2 linked regions of the Prochlorococcus marinus str. NATL2A genome follow. The protein of the gene in region 1 binds, or shares a complex with, the protein of each later gene. Links are inferred from orthologs where the notes say so. Each region holds a gene or a part of one and is shown in the gene's direction. Other genes may lie near its edges.

Region 1 (15,778 bases):
AGGAATGCTGCCTCACACAAGGTTAGGAAGGCAATTATTTACGAAACTCAAAGTTTATAAAGGCTCTGATCATCCTCATTCAGCCCAAGAGCCTAAAATTCTTTCTCTAAATTCTGAATCTGTTACAAAATGACTAGTTCCACAAATAAAGTAGTTTACTGGGGAACTGGTAGACGTAAGACATCTGTAGCCAGAGTTAGATTAACTCCTGGGAAAGGTGAAATAATCATCAATGGTCGTCCTGGTGACCACTACTTGAATTTTAATCCTGCTTATATATCTGCTGTTAAAGCTCCTTTGAAAACTTTAGGATTGAGTGAATCATATGATGTTTTAGTTAATGTCTATGGTGGAGGGTTGACTGGCCAGTCTGACGCCATTAAACAGGGAGCTGCTAGAGCTTTATGTACTTTATCTCTTGATAATCGTAAACCTCTAAAATTAGAGGGGCACCTTAGTCGTGACCCTAGAGCAAAAGAAAGGCGTAAATATGGTCTGAAAAAAGCTCGTAAAGCTCCTCAATTCTCAAAGAGATAATTTTACTTTTCACCTTAAAGTTTTCACTTTTTTATCATGCCTAAATCAGATATACATCCAACTTGGTATCCAGAAGCAAAAGTAATTTGTAATGGAGAAGTTGTCATGACAACAGGTGCTACTCAGCCTGAAATACAGGTTGATGTTTGGAGTGGAAATCATCCTTTCTTCACCGGGACTCAAAAGATTTTAGATACGGAAGGAAGAGTAGATAGATTCATGAGAAAATATGGTATGGCCTCATCGGACTCGAGTGAACAAAAAGATAAATCTTCAGAAGAAAAAAAAGAAAGTTGACAGCTGTTGATCTAAAGATTTAGGGAATAAAAAGAATGGATTCTTCAACCCTAATTAAACGATTAGAAACAGCTAAAAGTAGTTTTCAAAACTTGGAGTTGCAATTAGCTGATCCAGATGTTGCATCAGATCCAAAACAATTAGAGACAATTGCTAGAGAAAGATCCCGTTTAGAGCCTTTGGTTAATGATTATTTAAAGCTCCAGATAATAGAAAAAGAGTGTCTAGAAGCTAAAGGATTAGTAAAAGAAAGCAGAGATGATAAAGAGATGGAACTTTTAGCTAGAGAAGAACTTCAAAATCTCGAACTCTCAAAAAATGAATTAATTCAAAAGTTGACTTTGGCTCTTTTACCCAAAGATCCAAGAGATGAAAGAAGTGTGATGCTTGAAATCAGAGCTGGAGCAGGAGGGAATGAAGCTTGTTTATGGGCTGGTGATTTAGCAAGAATGTATGAAAGATATGGTCAAAAACTTGGATGGAATGTAAAACCTATAAGTTCAACAGAAGCTGATATGGGCGGTTTTCGTGAAATGATTATCTCTGTCAAAGGGGAGTCTGTTTACAGCCAATTAAAATTTGAAGCAGGTGTTCATAGAGTTCAAAGAGTCCCTTCAACTGAATCTCAAGGACGAGTTCATACCTCTACTGCAACTGTTGCTGTAATGCCAGAAGCTGATCCAGTAGAGGTGAAAATAGAATCTACCGATCTAGAAATTAGTACGGCAAGATCAGGTGGTGCTGGCGGGCAAAATGTAAATAAAGTAGAAACCGCTATTGATTTATTTCACAAGCCCTCAGGTATAAGAGTTTTTTGTACGCAAGAACGTTCTCAAATGCAAAATAGAGAAAGAGCAATGGAGATTTTAAGAGCTAAATTATTAGAACTAGAACTAGCAGAGGCTAATGCAAAGGAAAGATCTGCTCGATTGTCTCAGGTTGGCACAGGTGATAGAAGTGAAAAGATTAGGACATATAACTACAAAGATAATCGAACAACTGATCATCGATTAGGAGTTAATTTCCCCCTTGAACAAGTTCTTTCAGGTCAATTGGAAGATGTCATAGGTGCATGTATTGCAGAAGAACAAAAAAGGCAAATGGAAGAGCTTAGTAATCAATCTGAAGATTAAAAGCTAAGCTACCCATCCAATTACGTATTTACTCCATTCTTTATGACGACCAGAATGAATTTGTTTTGTTGTTTCAAAACTCATGTTATTTAAAGGTTTATAGGGTTTGGTTCTTAAAGGCATCTTTGCCTCTTCAGGGGTTCTATTACCTTTCATGACGTTGCACTGCAGACATGCAGTAATCACATTTTCCCAATTATCTGTTCCTCCTCTACTACGAGGGAAAACATGATCAATTGAAAGTTTTTTATTTTTCTGACCACAATATTGACAAGAGTTATTATCTCTTTGAAATATATTTTTTCTAGATAGAGGAATATCTCGATATGGAACTCTAATAAATTGCCTTAATCTTATTACTGTAGGAGCTTTGACATCTTGCCTAATATTGTGTGTAGCATCTTCTTCAAGACTTTCAGCCTTGCCTTTGAGCATTAAAACAGTCGCGCGTCGCCATGAAGTGATGTTCAATGGCTCATAGGAAGCATTCAAAACAAGAACTTGACCCATGCAAGCAAGCTATTTAAGCGGCATGCTAGTGGTATTGACTCCTTGTTGCAGTTTCCCTTATTACATTGATTGGATGCAGAGTATGTCAAAAATCAATAGAACTGAAAGATCTTTCACTTTTGGTGGGTTAACTGAAAATGTAATTACCCCTGATCCTCGCAGTCGTGCATGGGTTGAGGTTGATTCGAAAATTATCGAAAATAATGCAAGAGTCTTGAAAAACTTTATTGGCGATGATTGTTCATTGATGGCAGTTGTGAAAGCTGATGGATACGGACATGGTGCAGAGACTGTTGCTAAATCTGCGTTAACTGGAGGTGCAGACAGTCTTGGAGTAGCAACTTTAGAAGAGGGTATTCAATTAAGGAATGCTGGCTTGAAGTGTCAGATATTAATTCTTGGAAATCTAATTAATTCAGAAGAACTTTATTCTTCCTTTTGCTGGGATCTTATTCCTACGATTAGTGGAATTCGTGAGGCAATAATTTGCAATAATATCGCAGAAAATAAGAATAAAAAATTTGCTATTCACTTAAAAATAGACACAGGTATGACGAGACTTGGCTGTAACTGCAATCAATTTAAAGAATTAATTAATAAGATTGATTGTCTTGAAAATATAGCCTTAGAAGGTATATATAGTCATTTGGCAATTGCTGATAGATATCTAGAAAATAATACTCAACTAAGTTTCACGCAGATTCAGTTAAATAGATTTGAGAAGGTCTTAAAGGGTTTGGGCAAAAGAAACAAGTTTATATGCAGACACCTAGCAAATTCTGCGGGAACACTTTCAGATAGTCGACTTCATTTTGATATGGTTCGGGTGGGACTAAGTTTGTATGGTTATTTCCCTGTAAATGATTTTAAGTCTGATTTGAAACTTAGCCCAGCGTTGAAAGTTAAGGCTCGAGTTACTTTGGTTAGGGATGTTGGGAAAGGAATTGGAGTGGGGTACGGACATTTTTTTAAAACTCAAAGGGCAAGCAAGCTTGCTGTCGTTGCTATTGGCTATGCAGATGGGGTAAGCAGAAGCCTTTCTGGAAAAATATCAGCCTCAATAGATGGAGTGTTAGTTCCTCAAGTAGGTGCAATTGCAATGGATCAAATGGTTTTTGACATAACTGATAAACCAGATATAAAAACAGGTCAGGTTTTAACTCTTCTTGGAACTGATGGTGAGGTTTGCATCTCTCCTCAAGATTGGTGTGATTTGTCTGGATCAATTCCATGGGAAGTTCTTTGCAGTTTCCGAAATCGACTTCCTAGAGTTGTCACTTAAAATTTGTAGAGGATCACAATACAAATTATTTGAGCTTTGACTTGATAAGGTATGGGGAATGGAGAGGTGGCTGAGTGGTTGAAAGCGGCTCCCTGCTAAGGAGTTACAGGAGGCAACTTCTGTCGAGGGTTCGAATCCCTCCCTCTCCGTTTTTCATTAGATTCAGACGGATTCAGAAAGGTTCATAATCCCCCAAAACTACTGATATGACTGAATAGAGCGGGTCAATTGGAGTCAGGTGGGTTCATACTAAGTCAAGCGTGTGTTGTTGGGAATGTTGTTGGGAGAAGTCATTTTGTTGTTGGGAGAAAATTCAGTTGCTGCAAAGGATCTCAGGAAATGTGTTGTTGGGAGGTTGGTCCTGTAACGGGGACCTAACACTTTAGGACTCAAATTTATGTGCTTAATTTGATAAACAATTCTTGGTCAAAAGTAATGATGAAGTTTCATATTTACTGGCAAAACCAACATGGAATTTGGCAAAAGTATCTCACCAAAACCAACGAAGCAGATACCTTTAGGACAATGACCAGAAGAGCAAAATCAACAAATCTCAGGCATAAGATGACTGACGATTCAGGACGCATGTTGGACGTTGTGAACCCCTGAGATGTTTATGAATATCTTCCTTGCTCCTGTTCTCTTCGCTGGAGTTTTCGCTGCATATGTCATGGATGACAGTGATATTGATAACGGCAACGTAGAGATGTATTCACAAGTAACTCATACAGGGAACGTGGTTTTTATTGGTAACAAGAATGGAATTTTCTATCCTTGCCGCTGCCGTCAAATCAAAGGTGAACCACCATGCTGTCCTGTTGCATACCCATCACTTGGTTCTCTTGGATTCGCTGGAAGACGCCATTCATCTGACGTGGTTGAACTTAAACGTGGCAAAGGTTTTTGGTGCAAGTTCAGCAGTCTAAAAATGCCAGAGGGTCACAAGCGTGGAGATAATTTTCCAATTCATTGGTGTCATAAGAGCGGATGGGTTGAAGGGATAAGACCTAAGTCTTTTTCTAATAGATCCAATATTGGTGAACCTCACTCATTGATTTTGCATCCAGCAGTAATTGATGAAACCAAGTTGAGGGGGTTCAATTGATTCCACTACTATTTGCCGCTGCACTTCAATCAGAAATTGTTCTTCAAACCAACGTGATTGAAAAGTTTAGTTGTGGTGCTGGATGTCACAAGAAAGTTGAACAACTAACAAACATGGTTGAGATAGGTGATGGTTGGAGAAAAATCAAAGTGAAACGTACTCCATACATGTGGACTCGTGAAGGTGGGTTAGAGCAGCGAGCACCAGTATTTGATTCACCAATTGGTACTGGTGGTACTACAAGTTGGAACTATTCCAACTGCAAGACAAATATTTTTACTAATAGAAGCAGAGAATATTTTTCTCCTCCTCCATCTCCACCAGAGGAAAAGTGGGAACGAAATTTAAGTGCATTCACTAGCAGCGGCAAACCAAACTTTTTCAGCAAAAATGGAAGTGTGTTTCAGAGGTGGAGAGCAATGTGTCCAGAAACAGAAGCAGCAAGAAAGGGTACTGAAGAAGTCAAGGCATGGTGGGACAGAGTAATCAATATGCTTAAAGATGGCGAAGAAGACAATAAAAAAGAGTAGACGGGAACTACTCTTTGCAAACTTATTTTATGATTTTTTCCAACTGGAATTTTTTTTATTTGTTTAATATCTCTTGCTCGTTTTGGGGCGTTTGTAGGTTACTAAGGTTCCAAAAATTTACTATAGTTTGATCTTCTTATCTCGCACCATTTTATCCATTGCAGCATTAAGTAGTGAATCAATTAGTGCATTCTTCTTCATTGGTTCACTGTTGATACTGCTAGATGCATTCTTGTTGATTTGAACTAATGCTTTATTCAGTCTTGTGTCTGTATTTGTATTGATAATTGCTTGCTTACTCATGTTCTATCTTTTCAATTTTTATTTGCGTAATAAGTCATCCATAGACTTCAAGCATTTTTTATACAAGTCTGTTCTCTTTGGTGTATTTGTTAGTTCTCTAATGTTGGTTTCCATTTCAAGTTCCTCATCAGTAAGAACCATATGAACATTGTTTGATAGAGGTTTTTGTTTATGTATTCTGTTTATTTTTGTTGGTGAATATGTTGCTGATGTCATTATTGAGTTTTGTTCAGTTGATATCTCTACGTCTTACACAGATTGCTCCGCATACTTTATTTATGCTTTCTTTTTCGTTTGCGGAAACAAAAGGACACTTAGAGTCTCTAAAGCATCATCACCATCTCATTTGTTATGTAGTCTTGAGTTGACAGAAATGTACATTCGTGTTAACATAATGTAACAACATGGTTAGCCTAATAAGTTAATTACTTATAAACATTAGAGATAAAAATAATGCATAGAGTTGATCAGGACTCCTTCGCAAGAGATATTGCTTTGGAGTTATCAGGTGTATGGAATAAAATAGATTTTTGTTGGCAAGTTAAATGTCCTACTTGTGCAAAACATCATGCAAAGTGTGCGGATAGAAAGCAAGCAAGGATCATCAAGGGAACTAAGGGTACTTGGATTCTTCAGTGTCCAGTATGTGCATATGAGGCGAGGGGGAAGACTGCTGCAATGTGCTTAGGAAATATTATTGGAACTTACGGGAGTCAAAGTATTCAGGGCAATTGGGATGAAAGGTGGCAAAAAGTTTTTAAGAACAGGAATTGCAAGCACCACCAATCAAGATCTAAGGGATAAGGATTCAAGCATCTTCAGGACACTAACCAATTTCAAGTATCCGCTTTACTTAAGTAGTAAAATCGGAAGAATCAAAAGAGAGAAAAGATAAGAGAAGATGGATCTTTCTAGTCAAGATGGAGAAGTAAAGAAAAAAGTCACTGAAATAAAAACATTCTCCGTTCCATTTGCTTTAGGAGAAATCAAAAAAAATATTACTATTACTACGAACACTCCTTCCAAACCGTCTAAAGAACAAATAATTAATCAAGCATTGAAGTTTCATTCACAAGGCAATATTTCAGAAGCAGCAAAACTTTATCAATATTTTATTGATAAAGTTTTCAAAGATCACAGGGTTTTTTCTAATTATGGAATAATTTTAAAAAGTCTAGGCAAATTACAAGAAGCAGAATTATCTACTCGCAAAGCAATTGAAATTAAACCTGATTACGCAAAAGCGCATTTAAATCTGGGAATCATATTGAGTGATCTTGGTAAATTAGAAGAAGCAGAATTGTCATACCGCAAAGCAATTGAACTGAATCCTGATTTCGCAGAAGCACATTACAATTTGGGAATCATATTGAGTGATCTTGGCAAATTAGAAGAAGCAGAATTGTCATACTGCAAAGCAATTGAACTTAACCCTAATTTCGCAGAAGCACATTCCAATCTGGGAAACATATTAAAAGATCTTGGCAAATTACAAGAAGCAGAATTGTCATATCGCAAAACAATTGAACTTAATCCTGATTTCGCAGACGCTCATTACAATTTGGGAGTCTTATTGAAAGAACTAGGCAAATTAGAAGAAGCAGAATTGTCATACCGCAAAGCAATTGAACTGAATCCTGATTTCGCCAATGCTCATTACAATCTGGGAATCATATTGAAAGATCTTGGCAAATTAGAAGAAGCAGAATTGTCATGCCGCAAAGCAATTAAAATCAAACCTGATTACGCAGACTCTCATTACAATTTGGGAGTCTTATTGAAAGAACTAGGCAAATTACAAGAAGCAGAATTGTCATACCGCAAAGCAATTGAACTTAATCCTGATTTCGCCAATGCTCATTACAATCTGGGAATCATATTGAAAGATCTTGGCAAATTAGAAGAAGCAGAATTGTCATGCCGCAAAGCAATTAAAATCAAACCTGATTACGCAATAGCATACTATTCAATATCATTAATTAAATATTCTGATGAGAATAATATATGGCAGGATCAACTCTTTTCTAAAAATATCTTAATTAATAAATCCCAAGAAGATCAAGTTTATATTTACTTTGCAAGAGCAAATATTCTTCATAAGGAAAAACAATACGAAGAGAGTTCTACATATCTTGATTTGGCGAATGAATTAAAACTTGCTATTAAACCATCTGAATCTAATAAGTTATTAAGTAAGTCTCAGGCATTATTTATTGAATCTAATAAAAATGAAATTAATAAAAAAGAACCCAGAAATTCTCCTGAGAGTATTTTCATTGTCGGAATGCCTAGAAGTGGTTCTACATTATTGGAATCAATTCTTAGTATGAACAATGAAGTATGTGATCTAGGTGAAATTAATATTCTAGAGGAATCTTTTCTAGAGTATAAGAAGTCTAAAAAAGATGCAAATTTTGCTGAACTTTATGGGGAAAAAGTAAATAATCATACTGAGTTGAACATTGCAACTAATAAAAACTTATATAATTATCAATACACAGGTATTATTGCTAAAAGAATACCAAACGCAAAAATTATTCACTGCTATAGAAATCCTTTAGATAATATTCTTTCAATTTACCGAACACATTTTGCTAAAGGAAATGAATATTCCTCATCCCTAGTTGATTGCGTAAGAATTTATCTAGATCAAGAAGAAATTATGACTCAATATAAGAATAGATTTAAATCAACAATTTATGACTTAAATTATGACTCATTAGTTAGCAATCCAAATAAAGAAATCAAATCTTTGATCTCTTGGTTAGGTTGGAAATGGGAAGATAAATATCTATCGCCTCATCTTAATCCACGCTCAGTTTCAACAGCAAGCAATGTTCAAGTTCGTTCCCCAATTAATTCAAAATCAATTGGTGGATGGAAGAACTACAAAGATATGCTGAAACCTGCTATTGAAATCCTTACTCAAACTGATAGATATCAAGACATAACCTTATAAAACAAACTTATAGAACTGGGAAAAGTTTGAAAAAACATACCAACACTTTCAAAAGTAATGAATCAGGTCAATAGATAAGGTTTTTAGTACAAAATACGTGTGCTAAAAACTGAATTTAACTTTTTTAGTAATTTTTTTCTTTTGTAATTTCCATTAATACTCTCTCCATAACCTCTTGCCAATTATTTCGCTCTTTTTGACGGAATAATCTCATCGATGGATACCAAAATGTATTCTCCCTTTCAAGTCCCCAAGTCCAAAAAGGAATATCTTTTAGCAGTAACCAAACTTTTTTACCCATTCCTCCAGCTAAATGAGCAATCGAAGTATCACAAGTAATGATTAAATCACAGTTCTCAATTATGGCAGCATTTTCAAGAAAATCCCAAGTCTCATCAATTTGAGCTTGGCAGTTAACAAACTTATTTCTGAAAGAGCATTTTTCAAGTTGCTCTGAACCAAAACCTTTTTGTAGTGAAAGTAATTTAAAATTATTGTTCCTAGCAAGAGTGGCAAAAGTTTCAAGAGGAATTGATCGTCCTTGATAAGTCTTTTCCATATTTGGATTCCCTTGCCAGTTAATACCAATGATTGGTCTTTTCTCTTTAGAGAGTATGTTTTTCCATTTCTTTTTTAGTTGATTAGTGGAAAAGATATATGGTTCAGAAATGATTGGTTTTTGGGGATTTATCTCTAGATATCTAGGTAAAGATAATAATGAACTCCATTGCCCTTCTGAAATTGTCTCAGCTTGTTCTGGCGTTAATGGATTCTGATCAATCCCTGAGGCTTGGATCAATGAATGTAGTTTTGTTTGAGCACAAAAAGAAATTTTGAGTTCTTGATTTCTAAGGTAAGGAATATATCTCATATATTGAAGAGTATCGCCTAAACCTTGTTCGCTAATGACTAAGAGCTTTTCTCCTTTTTGTAGTTTTTGATTATTTATCCTTTGGACTTTTGTCTTACAGTGAGGAATAGCAGGCTTCTTTTTTTTGAATCTAAATTCATAGTTTTCTAGACCATTTTTATAGTCACCTTGAAGTAGTTCAAGTAATGAAAGATTCCAAAATGCCTCTGCGTAATCAGGTTTAATTTCAATCGCTTTGCGATATGACAATTCTGCTTCTTGTAATTTGCCTAGCTCTTTCAATAAGTTTCCCAAATTGTAATGAGCCTCAGCGAAATCAGGTTTAATTTCAATCGCTTTGCGATATGACAATTCTGCTTCTTGTAATTTGCCTAGCTCTTTCAATAAGTTTCCCAAATTGTAATGAGCCTCAGCGAAATCAGGTTTAATTTCAATCGCTTTGCGATATGACAATTCTGCCTCTTGTAATTTGCCCAGATCATTCAATATATTTCCCAGATTGTAATGAGCCTCTGCGAAATCAGGTTTAATTTCAATTGCTTTGCGATATGACAATTCTGCCTCTTGTAATTTGCCCAGATCATTCAATATATTTCCCAGATTGTAATGAGCCTCTGCGAAATCAGGTTTAATTTCAATTGCTTTGCGATATGACAATTCTGCTTCTTGTAATTTGCCTAGCTCTTTCAATAAGTTTCCCAAATTGTAATGAGCCTCTGCGTAATCAGGTTTAATTTCAATTGCTTTGCGATATGACAATTCTGCCTCTTGTAATTTGCCCAGATCATTCAATATATTTCCCAAATTGGAATAAGCATCTGCGTAATCAGGTTTAATTTCAATTGCTTTACGAGTTGATATTTCTGCTTCTTTTAATTTACCCAGATCATTCAATATATTTCCCAGATTGTAATGAGCCTTTGCGAAATCAGGTTTAATTTCAATTGCTTTACGAGTTGATATTTCTGCTTCTTTTAATTTACCAAGACTTTTTAATATGACTCCATAATTAGAAAAAGCTCTCTCATCTTTGAATCCTTTATTGATGAAATTTTTATAATATTTTGCCGCTTCTGGAATATTTCCTTGTGAATGAAATTCAATTGCTTGATTGATTATTTGTTCTTTAGAAGGTTGAGAAGGCGTGTTTGTATTAATAGTAATATTTTCCTTTTTTTCTTCTAAAGTGAATGGAACTGGGTATGTTTTAACATTCTTGATTTTCTTTTTTCCTTGATCTTTATCACGAGATGTCAAAACTTTTTTCGAACTTACAAGTTCAGTAATTCTACAATTCAATATAATAGCTTTTAATTAATATTTTTCTAATGAGGGGGATTTTGAGGGGGATTTTTCCGCTCTCCCCTCAACAACTATTCCCAACCCGTTCCGTCCCGTTCTTTTTTGCTCTAATGGGAATTACTCCCTCTCCGTTCTTAATTTCTTCCATTAAAGAAGTGGGCAAGATTTTGGTTGCCCACTTCAATTTAAGTTCAGCACTTGTGTATCCATGTGAACAATCCGATTCCCTTTAACTAACCACTTCCCTGACCTACGGGAAGACAAGTGCTAGAACTCCAACCCATTTCTAATTAAACAAAATCATTGGAACATGAGAGAAAACACCTGTTTCCATTTGTGTAATTGGTTCATCAGACCAAAGTGAGTTAAAACAAAGTTAGTCAGCATGAACTGATGATGGATAGTAAAGAATATAATTGGATTTTTGTTTATAAGATTCGTGATTCAGGTGATGTGATTTATAAAGTCACTATTCCATCAGAACGAAAAGAAGATGCAGTTGAAATATTTAAGAGAGAACATCCAGATGGATTGATCTGTAGTGGTATCAGGAGAGGTGATTTTAAATTGATACCATTCAAGGAACTATCTTCACGTGATCCTTGGGAGGAGATTGCTTCGTAAGTGATATTCAAATCAAATCAAGGCAAATCCTTTACCAAAGAAGAAGCAATAGATCTAATGGTGTCATTGAGTGCAACTGACGCAAATTCAGAAAAGAAGTGGAGAGGTTTCTACAACTCTTTATCGCAGAAAGAACTTCAGGATGAATGGGATGAGTATTGGAAACCTTAATTTTTGCATTAAGAAAGGGATCCTGCTGCTTCAGCGACCTTGAGACCCTCACTTCATTTTGAAGGTATATTTTAGAGTGTAATCGTGCTCCTTAAATAACATTTGAATTGTGTTGGGTGGAATGTTGGGTGGAATAACCCAAAAATCCCATCTCCTTGCGTAATGCTGCTTCACCACAGTCCACTTGGTGTCACTCAAAAGTCCTCCCTCTCCGTTCTTAATTAGTTTCAGAGCGTTTCAGGCGTTCCCAGAAAAAGCAAGAATACAGTCGTAGTAATGGTTTTGAAAGTTTAAGAGTTTCAAGCGGTCCCTTAGTGTGCCATACAGAACGAAAAGTGCGAGGGGGATTTTGAGAACTCACTAGGAGAGAGATCTCTGATATGTCAATCGGTTTCACGCTCGTTGAGGGGGATTTTTGCTGCGTCTGAGGGGGATTGAAGTTTATTGGGTGGATATGTGTGGTCTGTTTATTACTTAAGGCATTAAAAAAGGACCTACAAAGAAGGTGCTTCTACTCCAAGAGAGATAGGATTTCCTTCTTTCTCTCGCTCAAAATTATTATCAACTTTGTAGGCGGTTTTGTTCATCTCATACGGCATTAGAAAATAACCTACCAAATGATCTGCTTGCTTGCTCAAATATCATGTGCTTGTAAGCAAGAAGTTTTAGAAATGCTTGAAGAAGCACAGCACTCCTATACGCTTTGGACATCATAAATGTTATGAATACTTCTCAATTAATTAAGGTAAGTAATCATTTTTGACTGAAAGATTTAAGTAAAGGCCTTGTGATATCATTTGATTTTGCTCGTCTTTAGAATAATTATTTACTCGCCTTTAGAAATTAGAGACTGATAGATTCCTTTTTGATTTTTGGGATATTTTACTTCAAACTTTGGCCAGTTTGGCAAGTTTTTCTTTTTTATATTTCGGTAAGCATTTCTTATATATAGATTTAATATTATTATTTCTGTATTAAATCAAAAACAAAACATATCCGTTCTTCTGTGCTTTCAAATGGAATTGTATGGTGAAATAAAGAAGAAGGAAATATACAAATATCTCTGATTTCTATTTTCTTAATCATTAAATTAAAATTCTTACCTTTATTAGGATATCTAGGACCTTTATAACTAAAAGCTATATCACCTGAATGATTATCATTATTACTATATTTAGGAATCTGTAGATAAAAACTACCAGTAACCCATCCATATTCATGATTATGAGGTGCCAGGAATCCTCCGTTTTTCATACTTATCATCCATGACCGAAGTTCATACTTTTCGGGCCAATTAAGGATGAAGCCTTGCCCACTATCTTTAAATTTATTTCTGTAAAGTTCAATCTTTTCTTCTAAGGCTTTTTTAATTGACCTAACAAATGGAAGATCTAATGAAAATAAATTTCCAGAAGTTTGAATTCCTTTATGAAGAGTACCTTGATACCTCATCATAGTTTTTTCGTTTTTTATATAAGAAATCATTTTGTTTAGATCATTTGTGGAGAATGATTCTTCATTTATTTTTTCAAACAAGACATATTTCATGGCTTGATTACAGAAAGGTGAATGATATTTTTTTTCGTAAATAATACTGGCATGCTCAATTATGCCTCCAATCTCAGCATTACAGACTCTCTTTTTAGATAGTTCTTGATATTTTTCATTAAACTCTTTTTCTCGATCTAGAGATAATAGACAGCCTAGATATAGGCTTTGACAAGAAATAGATTCATTTTTGCTTAGATATTTTAAAGCTAATTCAAATTTTTTTTCATAATTTAAATTAATGGCTAAGTCTCTAACTGCCTTATCTAATGCAGGTTTTAATTCAACTGCCTTTAACAAGCTTTTCATTGCTTCTTCTCGTTTATCAAGATCTATCAATAAGCTTCCCAGGCTATAAAGAGCCTCTGCGAAATTTGGCTTAATTTCAATAGCTTTGCGAGTGTAGCTTTCTGCTTCTTGCAAGTTACCAAGATCTTTCAATATTATTCCTAAATTTGAACAAGCTTCTGCGTAATTAGGTTTAATTGCAATGGCTTTGCGAGCTGATAGCTCTGCTTCTTTTAATTTGCCAAGATCGCTCAATATACCTCCCAGGTTGGAATACGCATCAGCGAAATTAGGATTAATTTCAATCGCTTTGCGACATGACAATTCTGCTTCTTGTAATTGGCCGCTATCTTTCAATATTAGTCCTAAATTGGAACAAGCTTCTGCGTAATTAGGTTTAATTTCAATAGCTTTGCGAGTGTAGCTTTCTGCTTCTTGTAAGTTACCAAGATCTCGCAATATTAGTCCTAAAATGGAATGAGCCTCTGCGTAATTAGGATTCAGTTCAATAGCCTTGCGAGTGTATGTTTCTGATTCTTTTAATTTGCCAAGATCTTTTAAAATGATCCCCAGATTATAATATGAATCTGCTAAATCAGGTTTAATTTCAATTGCTTTACGAGTTGATATTTCTGCTTCTTTTAATTTACCAAGACTTTTTAATATGACTCCATAATTAGAAAAAGCCCTCTCATCTTTGAATCCTTGATTGATGAAATTTTTATAATATTTTGCCGCTTCTGGAATATTTCCTTGTGAATGAAATTCAATTGCTTGATTGATTATTTGTTCTTTAGAAGGTTGAGAAGGCGTGTTTGTATTAAAAGTAATATTTTTCTTTTTTTCTTCCAAAGTGAATGGAACTGGGTATGTTTTAACATTCTTGATTTTCTTTTTTCCTTGATCTTTATCACGAGATGTCAAAACTTTTTTCGAACTTACAAGTTCAGTAATTCTACAATTCAATATAATAGCTTTTAATTAACATTTTTCTAATGAGGGGGATTTTGAGGGGGATTTTTCCGCTCTCCCCACAACAACTATTTCGAACCCGTTCCGTCCCGTTCTTTTTGCTCTAATCGGAATTACTCCCTCTCCGTTCTTATTGGATGTCAGAGAAGTCCATATAGCGCCAAATTGACTCGAAGTAAAAGGATTAACTAATTAAAGCAATTTAAGCATGTTCATATAATTAAAGATGGGATCATTGAATATATTCCAAATTGAGATTTGAAACCATTACGTATACGAAAAAATCTTTTGCATTACTTCATTGCAACTAGCCAATATTTTTAAAATCATTGATATCTGGATGCTTGAATAAGGAAAATTTTTGGATTTAAAGTGCAAGCGAAAACAGCTCAAGCCGCTAAGAAAGCGTTAGCAGATAAAAAGGCAGCTGCGGATAAGAAGGCGTTAGCCGAGAAAAAGGCAGCTGCGGATAAGAAGGCGTTAGCAGATAAAAAGGCAGCAGCGGCTAAGAAAGCGTTAGCCGAGAAAAAGGCAGCTGCGGATAAGAAGGCGTTAGCAGATAAAAAGGCAGCAGCGGCTAAGAAAGCGTTAGCCGAGAAAAAGGCAGCAGCAGATAAAAAGGCAGCTGCGGATAAGAAGGCGTTAGCAGATAAAAAGGCAGCAGCGGCTAAGAAAGCTTTAGCCGAGAAAAAGGCAGCAGCAGATAAAAAGGCAGCTGCGGATAAGAAGGCGTTAGCAGATAAAAAGGCAGCGGCGGCTAAGAAAGCTTTAGCAGATAAAAAGGCAGCAGCAGATAAAAAGGCAGCTGCGGATAAGAAGGCGTTAGCAGATAAAAAGGCAGCAGCAGATAAAAAGGCAGCTGCGGATAAGAAGGCGTTAACAGATAAAAAGGCAGCAGCAGCTAAGAAAGCTTTAGCCGAGAAAAAGGCAGCAGCAGATAAAAAGGCAGCTGCGGATAAGAAGGCGTTAGCAGATAAAAAGGCAGCAGCAGCTAAGAAAGCTTTAGCCGAGAAAAAGGCAGCAGCGGATAAAAAAGCTCAAGCCCGTAAGAAAGTTAATTCTCCAACTCAAGTTAATTCACAACAAAAAAGAGACTCTAGAACTGAATTGTTAACGGTATCCGTCTCATTAAACACTGGAAAGATCGTGTCAATAGCCTCCATAGGGATTTTGGCTTCGGCTATTCTTGTTTCTGCAATGGTATTTATTGCTGGGTAATTCAATTTCACGAATATCTATATAAAAGCAACTTTTTTATTCTGACTTTCTGCTATGTTTTCGTTCTTGTAGTTTTAGGTAAACCTAACCTGTGCTTAAAGAAAGAATCCAAGAGGTTTTTGAGTTCA
Region 2 (15,817 bases), 1.2 Mb from region 1 along the record:
GCTTCTGCGCATTACCTTTTTGATTAAAAAGGTAAATATCTACTTCATCGAAGATTTCTTTACCTATTGAAAGTGATTGAAACCAATCGAAACCAAATAAAGTAAAGATTGTCGCAGTTGATATAATGTTTTGCTCTCTAGAAGCTATAGCTAAACTTGCATTAGCTGAAAGATAATTTTTCTTTAATCCATAAACAGAAATAAGCAATTTTTTTAATAACCAAATTTTAATATTGTTTAGTTTTAATTTTTTAAGTTTATCTTCAAAAAAATTTATCCTAGTTTTAGCCAGTTCTAATAAGCACTCCTCACTATTTGATAAGGTCCCATCCTTATCAAATATTACTGCCTTAATAAAACCAACAGAGCTATTTTTTATTAATAGTTCTGCCATTTCAATAAATGTAAATAATCAAATAGTCATTACTGCAATAGGATCTTCTCCTTCTTCTGCTTGCTCAAGAAGCATTTGTTTGTATCTCGCTGCCATCTCTTCAGCCTTATCAAAAACTTTTTGAGGGTCAGTCAGCATGTCTCCAGGTTCTGGTTCAAGCGCCTTCGTCGATAGAGAAATTCTTCCTCTTTCAGCGTCTAGATCAATAATCATGACCTTCATTTGATCATTGACATTTAATACGGAGTGAGGAGTTTCAATATGCTCATGGCTTATTTCAGAGATGTGAAGAAGTCCACTTACGCCACCAATGTCTATAAATGCACCATAAGGTTTAATTCCTCTGACTGCTCCTACAACAACTTCTCCAACTTCAAGGCGATTCATTTTTCTCTCGACTAAAGCCCTGCGATGACTTAAAACAAGCCTATTCCTTTCTTCATCAACTTCTAAGAATTTCAATGGCAAGAAATCAGCAACTAGTTCTTCTTTCGCCTTTCTAGTGCTTATGTGTGATCCAGGAATAAATCCTCTGAGCCCTTCAACTCGAACAAGTGCACCGCCTCTATTTGTAGCAAAAACCTCGGAATAAATTGTTGCATCTTCTTTTTGTAATTGTCTAACTCTTTCCCAAGCTCGTTGATATTCAATTCTCCTGATAGATAAGGATAATTGGCCATCCTCATTTTCCTCAGTCATTATAAAAAATTCTCTAATTTCTGAGGGCTGTAAAACATCACTCAGACCCTCGACTCTATTTATTGAGACTTCTTGCATAGGCATAAAAGCAGCTGTTTTCGCTCCGATGTCAATCATTGCTCCTTTCGATTCAAGAGCAAAAACTGTTCCATTGACGATGTCACCAGGTTTAAAATTGTAGTCGTATTTACTTAGTAAAGATGCAAATTCATCAAGTGTGAAACCTGCAGTTTCAAGATCACTCTTATTAATTCTGCTTGAAGAGTCATCAGCAGCAGGAATGTTTTTTGGAATATCGTCTTCTTTTAATTCAGTAATTGAATTTTCTTCAAACTCTGCAATTGTGGCATTTGAAACAGTTTCTTCAGGTATAGATGTCTCTTTTTCAGGATTTTTTTCTTCAATTTTGCTTGCTGGATTTTCAGACATGCTTGAATGGCGGTCTGCCTTTTTAGAACAGTGCGATAGGAATACAAAATGGCCCGCCGACCAAATTGAGATTAAATTCTACTTTATTGATAGGTCTTTCTAGTTAAATAACTGATGCCAATTGTTCTTTTTTTATTGGTTTTAGTGCTTCAAGGGTTTTCATGAAATCATTAATTCCATTAAACTGTCTATAAACAGATGCAAATCTGATATAAGCAACTTCATTAATATCTTTTAAATGTGTAAGAACCATTTCTCCAATTTCAATTGATTTGATCTCTTTACAAACTCCTTGATGGAGTTCTAGCTCTATTTCGTCAACAATAAATTCAATTTTAGATCCATGTATAAGTGTTTTTTCACAGGCTCTGTTTAGGCCATTAATTATTTTACTTCGATTAAATAATTCTTTTGCTCCGCTTCTTTTTAAAACATTAATTGGTGTTGTTTCTACTCTTTCATAAGTAGTAAATCGGAAGTCGCAATTTAAGCACTCCCTTCTTCTTCTTACGCTTCTTCCAGAATCAGCCGAACGAGATTCAAGAACTCGACTGTCTGTATTTTGACAAGATGGGCACTGCATGCAGCCCTTTTTAACGATTTAACTAACTTTAAACATTTATTTGGCTTCTGAGAAGGGGTAGATTAAATAAAACTACTTTTAGACTTAAAATATTTTTTTAATTTCAAGTAAATAACAATAAAAAAAGCCCTGAATTTTCAGGGCTTTTTTTATTGTTATTTACTTGTCGTATTTCGGAGGATCACGAAATGCGACAGCAAAGAAGAGCGTTACAAGTGCCAAAGTAAGTATTAGCACGTAGGAGAAAGCTTCCATCTAAGTTCTCGGTATAAAGGGGGATAAAGAATCCTGATTTAGGCTCGACCAGGAACTCGGCGGGTAGATTCGTCTCCAAGTTTTTTGAAGAGACCAAACTCAACCTGATCCCCAAGCTCTGGATCGATACCTGAGAATCTGTCGCCAAATAGAGTCCTAGCGGCGTGCCACCAGTGCCCGAAGAGGAATAGTAAGCCAAAACACAAGTGAGCATAAGTGAACCAGGCTCTTGGAGAGCTTCTGAATACACCATCTGACTTGTATCTATCTCTGTCAAACTTGAAGGCCTCTCCAAGCTGAGATTTTCTAGCTAGACGTTTAACTATTACTGGATCAGTAAATGTTTGTCCATTTAATTCACCACCATAAACAGTAGCTGTGACTCCAGTTTGTTCAATGGAGTACTTAGCTTCGGCTCGACGGAAAGGAATGTCAGCTTTGACATTCCCATCCTTGTCTTCAAGAATGACAGGGAAGTTCTCAAAGAAATTTGGAATTCTTCTTACTTCTAAGTCATTGCCATCGCTATCAGTAAATGAGATGTGACCTTGCCATCCACTCGGAACTCCATCTCCATTAACCATTGCACCAACTCTAAATAGTCCTCCTTTGGCGGGACTATTACCTACATAGTCGTAGAAAGCAAGTTGCTCAGGAATAGATGCATAAGCCTCAGCTTTCGATGCACCATCATTCATAGATTCTTGCACTCTGCGGTTGATTTCAGTTTTGAAATAACCAGAATCCCATTGATATCTAGTAGGACCAAATAATTCCACTGGAGTTGTTGCTGATCCATACCACATTGTTCCAGCAACTACGAAGGATACAAAAAGAACAGCTGCCAAAGCACTTGCTAGAACGCCTTCAAGACTTCCTAGCTTTAGAGCCCTGTAGAGCCTTTCTCCAGGTCTATTGGTGATATGGAATATTCCACCAATTATTCCTAAAAGTCCTGCCCCAACATGATTGGCGACAATTCCTCCAGCATTGAATGGATTAAATCCTTCTGCACCCCAGACTGGAGCAACTTTTTCTACATGCCCAGTTAATCCATATGGATCAGAAACCCATATGCCTACTGATGAACAATGAAATGCACCAAAGCCAAAGCATGTAAGGCCTGCTAAGAAAAGATGAATTCCAAATATTCTTGGAAGATCTAAAGCTGGCTCTCCAGTGCGGGAATCTTCCCACAATTCAAGGTCCCAATATGTCCAGTGCCATACGGCAGCAAGCATCAGGAGACCACTGAAAACTATATGAGCTGCAGCAACACCTTCGAAGCTCCAGAAACCGGGGTCAACTCCGGTTGCTCCAGTTATATCCCATCCGTTCCAGCTGCCTGTAATTCCTAGGCGGGCCATAAAGGGCATGACATACATGCCTTGGCGCCACATTGGATTAAGTACTGGATCAGAAGGATCAAAAATGGCCAATTCATATAAGGCCATTGAGCCGGCCCAGCCGGCTAACAAAGCAGTATGCATGAGGTGCACGGCCAAGAGACGGCCGGGGTCGTTGATAACGACTGTGTGCACCCGATACCAGGGCAATCCCATGGGTCAGGTTCGTATAACGAAGCTGCTTAATGCAGCAAGACTCGCATGATCGTAAATGGTATTGCTTGAGTTAATGCACAGGATGTAGAGACCTGAAATGACTTTTGACACTATTGAGTCAAATCTAGCTGGTTTTGAGGGGCTGAAAATTGAGAATAGACAGTCGCAGACTAGAAAAAATTAAAAAAAAAAGAAAAAGAAGAATTTTTCGAATTTCAATTGATTTTGTAATTTTAAGACGTTTTCTTACCAAATTAATTTTAAAAAATTAAAAATCCGAGCTTAAATCAACATGAAATCGATAGTTTGAAAATTATTTTTCTTGGCTTTTCAAATCTAAAATAATTGACAAACTTTTTAAAATTATAATTTTTCGGCAAATTACAAAATCTCAGTCTCTTTGATTTAAAACCCAGTTTTTCTGCTGAAGGGATATATAGTTTATTTCAGTAAAATTTGTTCTGAGTAAAAACCTCGGTTATGGAAACCACTAGTTTTGGCTTTGCCGCAAGTCTTTTATTTGTTGGAGTACCAACTATTTTTCTTATCGGTTTATTTGTTTCTACCAGTGATGGTGAGAAATCAAGCTTTTATTCTGATACCAGCAAGGGTAGATTGAGCCCTGAGCCTAAAAAGTGATTTAGGACTTTTCTAATCAAAGATCTCAAGTTTTTGCTCGAGGTCAATATCACTACTGAGGTTTTACCGTAAAGGTATTGCTTCAAAGTTTTAATATCAAATTAAACGACTAAGATAATTGGTTCTTATTGAGGATGAGTTCAAAAAATAATAGATGGATATTAACAAAAACAGTTCTTCCCCAGCACACTGACCATGCAGGGGTAATGTGGCATGGCTCTTATTTAAACTTTTTAGAAGAGGGGAGAATTGATGCTTTGGATAAAATTGGACATTCGTATACAAAACTATCTGAAAAGGGTTTCGAAATTCCAGTCGTTTCAATTCAACTTAGATATAAAATATCTTTTATTCATGGTGAAAAGATTCTTTTAGCGAGTCAATTTAAGCTGGAAAATAAAATACGACTTACTTGTAAAACTTTATTCTTAAAATCAAATGGTGATATTGGCGCTGAGGCAATAATAGGACTTGTTGTTGTAAGAAAAACAAATGAATCTATAAAGTTAGTAAGAGAATTACCAGTACAAATTAAAAATATATTATTAATGCTAGAAGAGGGACCAAAACTTTAAGGAATTGAAGAATCTATTATGTTTAAATCCATTCCAGGTGACGCTTTTCTTAAATGGAGAAAAAAAATGATATTGATAGGCGGTAGGAAAGTTGATTTTGATTGGCTTTTGGATATGGTCGCTGGAGTCTCTTGGGCTAAATTGCAAAGCATTATTTTGAATCCTGAGAAGTTTATTTCCTTAGATATCTCAACTGATGAATTAGAAGTTATTTGGAAATCTCATTTAAAAGATCAAACCCCACTTCAGTATTTGATCTCTAAGTGCCCTTGGAGAGATGTTGAGTTAGAGGTTTCAGCAGAGGCTCTTATCCCTAGGCAAGAAACAGAATTTTTGATTGATATTGCTTTGAAAAAAATTATTAATTTTGATTCTGGAAGATGGGCTGATCTTGGTACAGGCTCTGGAGCTATTGCAGTATCTTTAGCTAAATCTCTTCCTAATTGGAATGGATACGCAACTGATATTAGTAATGAAGCATTAGAACTAGCAAAAAGAAATTTAAAAGCTATTGTGCCAAATGCGAATGTGAGATTTTCTTTGGGTGATTGGTGGGAACCTTTGAAAAGATGGAGGGGAAGATTTGATTTGGTTTTAAGTAATCCTCCTTATATACCCTCCTATTTAGTTGAAGAGTTAGAACCAGTTGTTAAAAACCATGAGCCAATTATTGCTTTGGATGGTGGAGAGGATGGAATGAATGCTTCTAGAAAAATCATCCTTGGAGCATTAAATGGACTTGCCAAAGGAGGTTGGTTGATTCTTGAACATCATTATGATCAAAGTGAAAAGATAACTAGTTTTATGAAGAATATTGGAATGGAAGAAGTTTCTTTTGAAAAAGATTTAAGTGGAATCAAGCGCTATGCAATTTGTCGCAGAAAATGAAATGATCACTCAGCAATTTGGAATCTTTGACTTGGCTTTAAAGTTGAAAAAGGGATCTTTAGCTTTATTTCCTACTGATACTTTGCCAGCACTGTGTTCATACCCAAAATACTCAAAAAAAATTTGGACTATTAAGAAAAGGCCTTCAAGTAAGCCACTTATCCTGATGGGAGGTTGCTCGGATGATTTGTTTGAATTTGTTCATCCTTGTGCTTTGGAAGAAAGCTTGCAATTGGCAAAAATCTATTGGCCTGGAGCATTAACAATGGTTTTGCCAACAATAGGCAATTTTTCTAAATATTTGAATGCTAATTCAAATGCTGTTGGTTTCAGAGTCCCCGCACTAAGAATTGCAAGAGATTTGCTTATGCAAACTGGTCCTCTTGCAACTACAAGTGCAAACATTTCTGGAGAAACACCTGTCAAAGATGCGATGGAAGCTTCGATTCAATTCCCGGAGATTCCAATACTGGCTCCTATCCCTTGGCCAAGTTCTTCTGGCATGGCAAGCACAGTTGTTGAATGGAAAAATGGCAAGTGGAATTTGTTAAGGCCTGGTTCAGTCGTTTTGAAATAAAAGTAACGAATGATTTATCTTTTATTAATAGTTTTGATAGTGCAATCAATTTTTTGGTGGCTTTTTAGACTCCCCATAATGAGTTTTGATTGGATTTTTCAATTAAAATTTTTCAACCTGTTTATTGCAGCTTTTTTGATTTGGATAATCTCCGGTAAATCTAAATAGTTCCTTCAGTTCTTTTTTTAAATGCCGGCTAACAGATTTGAACTGATGACCTTCGCTTTACAAAAGCGCTGCTCTACCGCTGAGCTAAGCCGGCAATCTTTTTATCCTACCTAAAAAAGTAATCTAAAAGTTAATCCATTTAAGAAATTTGTGGAAATACTTTTTAATCTCATCCAACAAATCAATGCCATTTTGAAATTGATTAAGAGTTTTGATCTTTGCCTTCAGTTTCTGGAGAATCTACTTCTGACTGATTCTTAGGCTCTTTAAGTTGGATTTGCCCAGTCATAGTTCTTTTTATTGGTAGGTTTGCAACTAATGCGGTCATGCGATCCTCTGTCTCAAGACTTACTGCTCCTTCATCCACATCTATCTCTACATACTTTGCGACCACCTCAAGTATTTCTTTTCTCATTTGATCTAAAAGTTCTGTACTGAGATCTGATCGATCATGAGCCAGAACAAGTTGCAACCGCTCTCTCGCGGTACTAGCGCTAGCAGGCTGTCTACGTAGTAACTTGTTGATAATGTCTCTAAGTGTCATTGCCATTGCTTTAGAAAATTTTTGTTTGCATTAGTCTTCTAAATTTCGCACCAAATCCAGAAATCTCCTCTGCTGGATCAATAAGTGGAATATCTTCTCCTTGTAATCTCTTTGCAATATTTAGATAACATTTAGCTGCTGGGGAATTAACGCTATTTAAAGTTAGTGGCTCACCTCGGTTTGTACTTACAATTACTTGTTCATCCTCTAGCACAAGGCCAAGTAAAGGTAAGGCTAAAATATCAGTCACATCATCGATAGAAAGCATTTCTTGGTTGGCCATCATCTTTGGCCTAACTCGATTAAGAACTAATTGGACTGGTTTAATGGAATTTGTGTTCAGTAGACCAATTACTCTGTCTGCATCTCTTACTGCTGATACCTCAGGGTTGGTAACTACAATTGCTTCTTGAGAGGCTGCCATAGCATTTTTAAATCCATCCTCAACTCCTGCAGGGCAGTCAATTAAAACGTAATTGAACTGTTCTTTTAACATATCTACTATGCACTTCATATCATCGGGTTTTAACCAATCAAGCATTCTTGGATTCCCCGCAGGAAGTAAAGATAGATTGGATTCTTGCTTGTGCTTCACTAAGGCCTGATCAAGTCTGCATTCCTCCTCTAGAACTTCTTGAGCCGTATATACAATTCGATTTTCAAGACCTAATAGTAAATCCAAATTTCTCAGACCAAAGTCTGCGTCTAAAACAGCAGTGGTTAACCCCTGCCTTGCTAATGAAATGCCAAGATTAGCTGTCAGGGTTGTCTTGCCAACCCCACCCTTTCCTGAGCAAATAAGAATGACACGTGTATCTGTCGCCACTGACCTCCTTGGATTCGACAAACTTTAGTTCGATTTTGATGAAGAAAAAAGCTTTATTGTTAGATCGGTTGCATTGGGTTTGCTTTTGAAGACATCTTTAAGCATTTATGAAGTAATTTTTTCTTGCTTTTTGTCCAAAACCATACTGGTTTTTGTTTTCTAATTATGTGGTCTCCAGTGGGGAAATTATAATTTCTTCAGAATCGATTCTTGCTTGTTCTGCAAGACCAAATTGAGGCTTCTCCTTAGGACCTCTAGCAACTTTATTAGCGATTCTTAGTTGAACAGGGCTAAGTTGAAGTGCGGATATTTTTGCTTTAGAGTTTCCTTTGTTGCCTGCATGAGCAATCCCAAGTAATCTTCCCCAAATAATTATATTTCCCTCTGCGCTAACATTTGCCCCTGGATTAACATCTCCAAGGATTAACAAATCCCCAGGACTTTCAATATATTCTCCTGACCTGACAGTTCCTTGATGAAAGTGAGTTTTTAAAAAAGTTGGATTTCTCTTGTTTATCTCTGAGGTATTTTTTGAAGAACTTTCAATAAATTGAGATTTATAACCTAGTGATTGAGAGCTTACAATCGTCTTTGGAGATGATGAGCAAAAACAAATAATCTTACAATTATATTGATTCGCAATTTCAATGATTTCTGATATCTCTTTACATGAAAGATCGATATTTTCAGCATCTATTTCTAAATTATTTGACTTAAGTGTATTTAATTTATTTTTTAAATCTATTTTCCAATTAGGATAGTTTCTACCCTCTATATTGATTATTATTTTTTGACTTTTTGAATTCATTTCTAATTGTGTTTCATTTTTAGGTTCTCAATTTCTATTTTTAATTCAATTTCTATTTCTTTTGGATAAATCAACCATGAAGATTGATTAGGCTGAATTAATCTATCAACTAATGGTGAAACTCTCTCTAGAGCTTGTAACTTATCTCCGTCCCATAAACGAAGTCCATGTTTATAAGGATGGTAACTTTTCACTACTTGTTCTCTTAATCCACAGGATATATCTGGCTCAAGGTAATATTTTTCAGATAGTTTTCTAGCTTTTGCTAGAGATTCTAGTCTCGTCTCTAAAGTAAAGGAGGATATATTTAGTGCTTTTAATAAATTTCTATGTATAAAGCGCTTACAGAGATTAGATAGATTGTTGGAACTACAATCTTGCCATTTATGGATATGATATCCAGTTACTGTGTCATCATTAGATAAAAAACTTTCTAGGCTCATTTTTTCATGATTCCAAAGCCATTCAGACATGCTTTTATCTGCCCATAAGCTTTGTGGCCCAATTTTTCTTGCTGTTTTTATAATTTGCTCTAATAACCAATTACAAACTTCATTTAATCGATGATTGTACACGCTTCTATACATTAGATTCCTTATAACTAAATAATGCTCAACTGCCATTAATCCTTTTGGGTGTATTGCTAAATCTCCATCAGGTGAAATTGTCATTGCTGAAATTATCCGGTCTATATCTAACTGACCATATCTTGCCCCAGTTGTATAACTATCTCTCATTAAATAATCAAGTCGATCACAGTCTAGCTGACTACTAATTAACGAAATTATTGATTTTTTTTCAGCTTTTCCCGATTGAATTAAATCTGAAATTGCTTTTGCATTTCCTTTCCCATATTTATTAAGTATCGTAGTTATTTCTTTACATGAATTTATTAATTTAGCGGTCCAATATTCATGTTTTATCTTGAAAATTTCCTCACTTGTGTGACTGAGTGGTCCATGACCTAGATCATGTAAAAGCGCAGCACCATAAATAATGAATTTATGCTCTTTTAATCCAGAATCAATACTTAATAAATGATTGATCGCTCTTCTTGCCAGATGAAATACACCAAGAGAATGAGTGAACCTGCTTGATTCTGCACCATGAAATGTCAAGTAAGCAGGACCTAACTGTTTGATTCTTCGTAACCTTTGAAATGGGGAGGAATCTATTAATTCCATCACCATTTTTTCCTCTGGAATCGAACTATTTAATGTAATGGATTGATGAAGAGGGTCGTAATAAGTTCGTGACGACATGACTTATTCAATTTCTTGGCTTATTAATTGTTCTTCTTTCACTAAAGTCTCTTTTGATAATTTTTCTGAGACTTCTTCTTTGTCCAAGGTGGCTTGCATTATCAGCTCTGCATCTAAAAGCCATCTATCTTCATCAGAGCCTGGATTAAGTGGCTCTGGCATTTCCAAGAGGCGATCAGGATCAATTCCTAGATTTTGTATGTCTCTTCCACTAGGAGTTAGATAACTAGCAACTGTTACAGCTAAACCACTGCCATCACTAAGATTGGTCAAAGATTGTATGAGGCCTTTCCCAAAAGTTTTATTACCTATGAGTTCAGATCTTTTATTATCCTGAAGAGCACCAGCAAGAATTTCACTAGCACTTGCTGTCCCCTCATTTACAAGAGTAACCATTGGCCCATCATAAATAGTTTCTAGTCCAGAACTGATGGGATCATTTATGGAATCTCTTTTTTTTGTTTCAACAATCGGCATATCGCTGAGGAAATCGTCAGCAACTGCGAGTCCAGAACTTACAAGACCTCCAGAATTATTTCTTAGGTCCAAAATTAGTCCATCTATGTCTTTCCCAGAAAGTTCTTCCAATGCTTCCTTGACTTGCTCAGGGACTCCCTCACTAAATTGTGTAATTCTTAAATAACCAAATGTATGTGATTCGTTCCTTATTCTCTTAGTTCTAACTGGTCTTAAATCAACACTTCTTCTTTCTAAAGAAATTTCTTTTATTTCATTGTCAGGTTGCTCTAATTCAACGATTACTTGTGTTCCAGTTTGGCCTCTCAATTTTGCGGCTGTTGCTTCTAGACCTAGTTGTTTTGGGGATTGCCCGTTGACTTTTTTTATAATCGTTCCACTTGTAATTCCTGCATCCGATGCTGGAGAGCCTTCAAGAGGAGATATTACGACTATGTCTCCATCTTCTTTTCTCGCTCCTAATTGAAGTCCAACTCCATTGATTTCACTACCTATGTTACTTTTCTTCATCGCCTCGTAATCAACTGGTCTTAATAAGCGCGTATATGGATCTCCAAGAGGAAGAAGCATTGCTTCAATAGCTGAATAGGCTTGTTGAGAATTGTTTATTGGCTTTTCAAGAGCTTTTTGACGAAGTTTTTTCCATTGAATTTCATCAAATTTCTTAGGATCTAAATAACCCGCATTTACTTGATTCCATGCCTCAATAACAAGCAATTGTCCATCATTTAGGGCAAAAGCGGGCTGAGTAAAGACTTGAAATAAAATCCCAAAGCTAATTAATACTGCAAAAAGTCTTTGCAGTGGCTTAGTTAAAGATTTAACAGATGAGAGCATTGGATTGATCTTTTGCGGCGACCAAGGGGCACATCGAGTAAGATATTTGAAAGTACAGTGAATAAGTGGATGGCGAACTCTTCACCGGTTTATGACTGGTTCCAGGAACGTCTTGAGATACAGGACATAGCTGATGATGTCACTTCAAAATACGTTCCTCCACATGTCAACATTTTCTATTGTCTTGGTGGCATAACACTGGTTTGTTTTTTGATTCAATTCGCGACTGGATTCGCGATGACCTTTTACTACAAACCTACAGTAACTGAAGCTTATAGCTCTGTTAGTTATCTGATGACAGATGTGAGTTTTGGTTGGTTGATTAGATCAGTCCACAGATGGAGTGCCTCAATGATGGTACTCATGCTTATTTTGCATGTTTTTCGCGTTTATTTGACTGGTGGATTTAAAAGACCTAGAGAATTGACATGGATAACTGGAGTGGTTATGGCAGTAATCACAGTTGCTTTTGGAGTTACAGGATATTCATTGCCTTGGGATCAAGTTGGTTATTGGGCAGTTAAAATTGTCTCTGGAGTCCCAGCAGCTATCCCAGTTATTGGAGACTTTATGGTCGAACTTCTTAGAGGTGGTGAGAGCGTTGGACAGTCAACTTTGACAAGGTTTTATAGTCTTCACACTTTTGTGATGCCATGGCTGTTAGCAGTTTTTATGTTGATGCATTTTCTAATGATTAGAAAACAAGGAATCTCCGGTCCCTTATAATTAAAAAAAGATTTATCTAAACAACCCTTACCTTAATTCTTTTAAACCTTTCTTAAACCATGTCTACTCTTAAGAAACCTGATTTAACCGATACAAAATTAAGAGCAAAACTTGCTAAAGGTATGGGACACAATTATTACGGAGAACCAGCATGGCCTAATGACCTATTATATATCTTCCCAGTGGTTATTCTTGGGACTATTGCTTGTGTTGTCGGTTTAGCAGTTTTAGATCCTGCATTCCTTGGAGATAAAGCAAATCCTTTTGCAACTCCATTAGAGATTCTCCCTGAATGGTATTTATATCCTGTTTTTCAGATTTTAAGAGTTGTACCTAATAAGTTACTTGGAATTGCTCTGCAGACTTTGATACCATTAGGATTAATGATTCTTCCTTTTATTGAAAACATAAATAAATTTGCTAATCCTTTTAGAAGACCAGTTGCAATGTCATTATTTTTATTTGGAACTGTTTTGACAATGTATTTAGGTATAGGAGCCTGCCTACCAATTGATAAATCTCTTACTTTAGGTTTGTTTTAGAATTCTTCCTCTAAGTCCAGCATCAATACATCATCAGGCTCAGCTCTTAACAAATGATGCATTAATAAAAATCCAACAATAGTCCATGTTTGATAAGTCCTAGATTGTTGTCCTACCCAAGTACCAGTTGGCCCATCAAAATATTCTGCCCATTTTTGTCTTGGGAGTTGGTTCAATTGACTCCAATAACATTCTTCAATAAGAGCCCGCATTTGTCCCATGAGTAAAACATCAGCTTTTGGATATCGTTTTTCATGAAGCAATATAGAAGCACCAAAAAACCATAAAAGACTAGGCCAATGTCCCCCATTGTGGTAGCTCCATGGCCAGTTTTTTGGGTCTGAACCTGTTTTGTTTTGCCATTCTTCGATATCCATTGGAGGATGGCATATCCTCATTGGCATTTGTGCCATGAGGTGTTCACGGTTATGTAGAACCAGACGAAACAATGCTCTCTGTTGAGGTGCTGTCAATACTCCAAACATGCATGCTAATGAATTCCCCAAGCTGTAAAAACGAAAATCTGGTCTACCAGTTCTTATATTTCCAATAAGGTATCCACCTCTATTTTCAAGCCAATCCTGAAGCCATGAAGGGACTACTTGGGGTTGGACATTGAATTCATTTTGATGTTGATCTTCACCGTATTGTTCTGTAGGCCTTCTTCTAAGAACTTGCATCGTTTTACTTGTAACCCAATAATGCTTCAAAAGAAATTGGCGAAGATCATGCACCCACTGACGTGTTAAAACAAGCCTCTGATCGAGCAATCGACTTTTTTGATGTTTTCTGCTTAGTTCCATTAGTTGTATGCAGCTTTTTAAAGATGCATGCAACAAAACTTCTACCTCAAGAGGAGCTCCCCAAACATCCATGGGTCGATCGATCATAAATGAACAATCTGGCACGAATAAAACTGGATTTCCCTCGAAAGTTGGATGCAAAACTAAATCAAGAAGAAGTTGCACACCTCTTTGCACTTGTTGACTCGTCCCAAAACTTTGATCACCACTTTTTCTCACATACAGCCAACAAAGGATTGGCCACCACAAGCTTGCATCAGCAGAGGTAATTCTTCCAATAGACCTCTGACCATAATCTGCTATTAATTTCCCTTTTTCTTCAACAAAACTTGTTGGGAAAACCCCTCGAGTTTGATAAGTGGTACTTTGCAAATCGAGACTTACTGTCAAAAATTTTTTGACTATGTCATATCTTTTTTGAGTTAAGAGATAGATCATTACAGGGACGTTATCCCTTAAAAAGATTTCTCCGTAATTAAGAGCATCATTTTTTGTTGGATGCTCTAAGGCCGCGACACTGCCTGCAATATCTCCAGAAATTTGAATCAGAGTTTTTTCAAAATGTTCTTTAGCTCTTGCAACAACTTTGTCTTCATTCGAGTTGGGGCGTACCCTTTGGTTCTGTTGGCTAAAACGTGCGGGCATTAAGATAATCTGTTGCCATCGCTAAAAGCTAGTTATGGCTTACTCATTTGATATTGATAGTAAGAGGTAAAACATTTCATTTGCAACTTTGTTGCAAGTAAGTACTTCGAGGGTCTAGAATATTCTTCTGCGCAAAAGTTATTCTGGAGCGTACTCAGTTAGCGAAAATTACGAAAGTTTTTTTAGTTAAGTGGGAGTTTTACAACATTTGAAGACTAAACCCTTCCGTGCTGTAAGCTGAAAAACGGTCGAAAGATCGAAAATGTTCTTGGCTTTTTAAGTCAAAAACATTGCACCTAGACAACTTAAAAGTTTAGGAACTGACGCTTTTATCGCGTCTGATTCATTTTTGAATCGGATGTATTGCGATAAAGGTGTGAGGTCCCGTCAAAAAGAAATTAGTTGCATGATTTTGTCACTATTTCGAATTGGAGTTTCACGGCTCTTTTTTGATATATGGTGTTACAGACTCAGAGCAACGACGGATCTGAGATCCGGGAAAGTCACGAAGATAAAACTTAGTGCACTCTTTAGAACCCTTATTAAAACCAAGGTGGCAACAATCACAATCAGTACGCCAGTGCTGAATTAAGTGGGAGAAGCAAATCAGACTGAGTAGAAATTATTTTTACAATAGGGCCTGACTACAACGGAGAGTTTGATCCTGGCTCAGGATGAACGCTGGCGGCGTGCTTAACACATGCAAGTCGAACGAACCTTCGGGTTAGTGGCGGACGGGTGAGTAACGCGTGGGAATCTGCCCTCAGGAGGGGGATAACGGTTGGAAACGACCGCTAATACCCCATATGCCGAGAGGTGAAATGAATTTCGCCTGAGGATGAGCCCGCGTCTGATTAGCTTGTTGGTGAGGTAATGGCTCACCAAGGCATCGATCAGTAGCTGGTCTGAGAGGATGATCAGCCACACTGGGACTGAGACACGGCCCAGACTCCTACGGGAGGCAGCAGTGGGGAATTTTCCGCAATGGGCGAAAGCCTGACGGAGCAACGCCGCGTGAGGGACGAAGGCCTCTGGGCTGTAAACCTCTTTTCTCAAGGAAGAAGATATGACGGTACTTGAGGAATAAGCCACGGCTAATTCCGTGCCAGCAGCCGCGGTAATACGGGAGTGGCAAGCTTTATCCGGAATTATTGGGCGTAAAGCGTCCGCAGGCGGCCTTCCAAGTCTGCTGTTAAAGCGTGGAGCTTAACTCCATCATGGCAGTGGAAACTGATTGGCTTGAGTATGGTAGGGGCAGAGGGAATTCCCGGTGTAGCGGTGAAATGCGTAGATATCGGGAAGAACACCAGTGGCGAAGGCGCTCTGCTGGGCCATTACTGACGCTCATGGACGAAAGCCAGGGGAGCGAAAGGGATTAGATACCCCTGTAGTCCTGGCCGTAAACGATGAACACTAGGTGTCGGGGGAATCGACCCCTTCGGTGTCGTAGCTAACGCGTTAAGTGTTCCGCCTGGGGAGTACGCACGCAAGTGTGAAACTCAAAGGAATTGACGGGGGCCCGCACAAGCGGTGGAGTATGTGGTTTAATTCGATGCAACGCGAAGAACCTTACCAGGG

What was found.
Region 2: the proteins of prfA (region 1) and prmC are in contact, whole or in part, in a crystal structure (PDB 2B3T), measured with the Escherichia coli proteins. The link is inferred for Prochlorococcus marinus str. NATL2A from one-to-one orthologs.

What each region holds. Positions count from the first base shown.
Region 1 is NC_007335.2:1,586,707-1,602,484, reverse strand. What follows is about bases 1-2,918. They hold prfA (peptide chain release factor 1), read left to right. Parts: upstream 1-869; coding sequence 870-1,967; downstream 1,968-2,918. Other genes in these bases: alr (alanine racemase), read left to right, coding at 2,551-2,918; PMN2A_RS08755 (HNH endonuclease), read right to left, coding at 1,971-2,477; rpmE (50S ribosomal protein L31), read left to right, coding at 574-834; rpsI (30S ribosomal protein S9), read left to right, coding at 130-537; rplM (50S ribosomal protein L13), read left to right, coding at 1-133. In the rest of the region: more of alr, read left to right, coding at 2,919-3,759; PMN2A_RS10915 (hypothetical protein), read left to right, coding at 3,988-4,137; PMN2A_RS08735 (hypothetical protein), read left to right, coding at 4,376-4,864; PMN2A_RS08730 (hypothetical protein), read left to right, coding at 4,861-5,394; PMN2A_RS08725 (hypothetical protein), read right to left, coding at 5,515-5,697; PMN2A_RS08720 (hypothetical protein), read right to left, coding at 5,716-5,913; PMN2A_RS08715 (hypothetical protein), read left to right, coding at 6,151-6,501; PMN2A_RS10230 (tetratricopeptide repeat-containing sulfotransferase family protein), read left to right, coding at 6,599-8,656; PMN2A_RS08705 (tetratricopeptide repeat protein), read right to left, coding at 8,781-10,784; PMN2A_RS08700 (hypothetical protein), read left to right, coding at 11,223-11,453; PMN2A_RS10910 (hypothetical protein), read left to right, coding at 11,454-11,624; PMN2A_RS10905 (hypothetical protein), read right to left, coding at 12,119-12,262; PMN2A_RS10900 (tetratricopeptide repeat protein), read right to left, coding at 12,588-14,384; PMN2A_RS08690 (hypothetical protein), read left to right, coding at 14,805-15,650; PMN2A_RS08685 (hypothetical protein), read left to right, coding at 15,742-15,778. UniProt on the Escherichia coli protein: Peptide chain release factor 1 directs the termination of translation in response to the peptide chain termination codons UAG and UAA.
Region 2 is NC_007335.2:355,960-371,776, forward strand. The notes cover bases 4,157-7,113. They hold prmC (peptide chain release factor N(5)-glutamine methyltransferase), read left to right. Parts: upstream 4,157-5,202; coding sequence 5,203-6,024; downstream 6,025-7,113. Other genes in these bases: psbM (photosystem II reaction center protein PsbM), read left to right, coding at 4,403-4,561; PMN2A_RS01875 (acyl-CoA thioesterase), read left to right, coding at 4,696-5,136; PMN2A_RS01885 (L-threonylcarbamoyladenylate synthase), read left to right, coding at 5,987-6,601; minE (cell division topological specificity factor MinE), read right to left, coding at 6,972-7,113. In the rest of the region: PMN2A_RS01850 (HAD family hydrolase), read right to left, coding at 1-394; PMN2A_RS01855 (30S ribosomal protein S1), read right to left, coding at 413-1,522; transcriptional regulator NrdR, read right to left, coding at 1,626-2,105; PMN2A_RS10045 (photosystem II reaction center protein T), read right to left, coding at 2,265-2,360; psbB (photosystem II chlorophyll-binding protein CP47), read right to left, coding at 2,399-3,922; more of minE, read right to left, coding at 7,114-7,319; septum site-determining protein MinD, read right to left, coding at 7,324-8,139; septum site-determining protein MinC, read right to left, coding at 8,303-8,947; PMN2A_RS01910 (HD domain-containing protein), read right to left, coding at 8,950-10,209; carboxyl-terminal processing protease CtpZ, read right to left, coding at 10,213-11,523; petB (cytochrome b6), read left to right, coding at 11,593-12,249; petD (cytochrome b6-f complex subunit IV), read left to right, coding at 12,309-12,791; PMN2A_RS01930 (glycoside hydrolase 100 family protein), read right to left, coding at 12,788-14,239. UniProt on the Escherichia coli protein: Methylates the class 1 translation termination release factors RF1/PrfA and RF2/PrfB on the glutamine residue of the universally conserved GGQ motif, i.e. on 'Gln-235' in RF1 and on 'Gln-252' in RF2.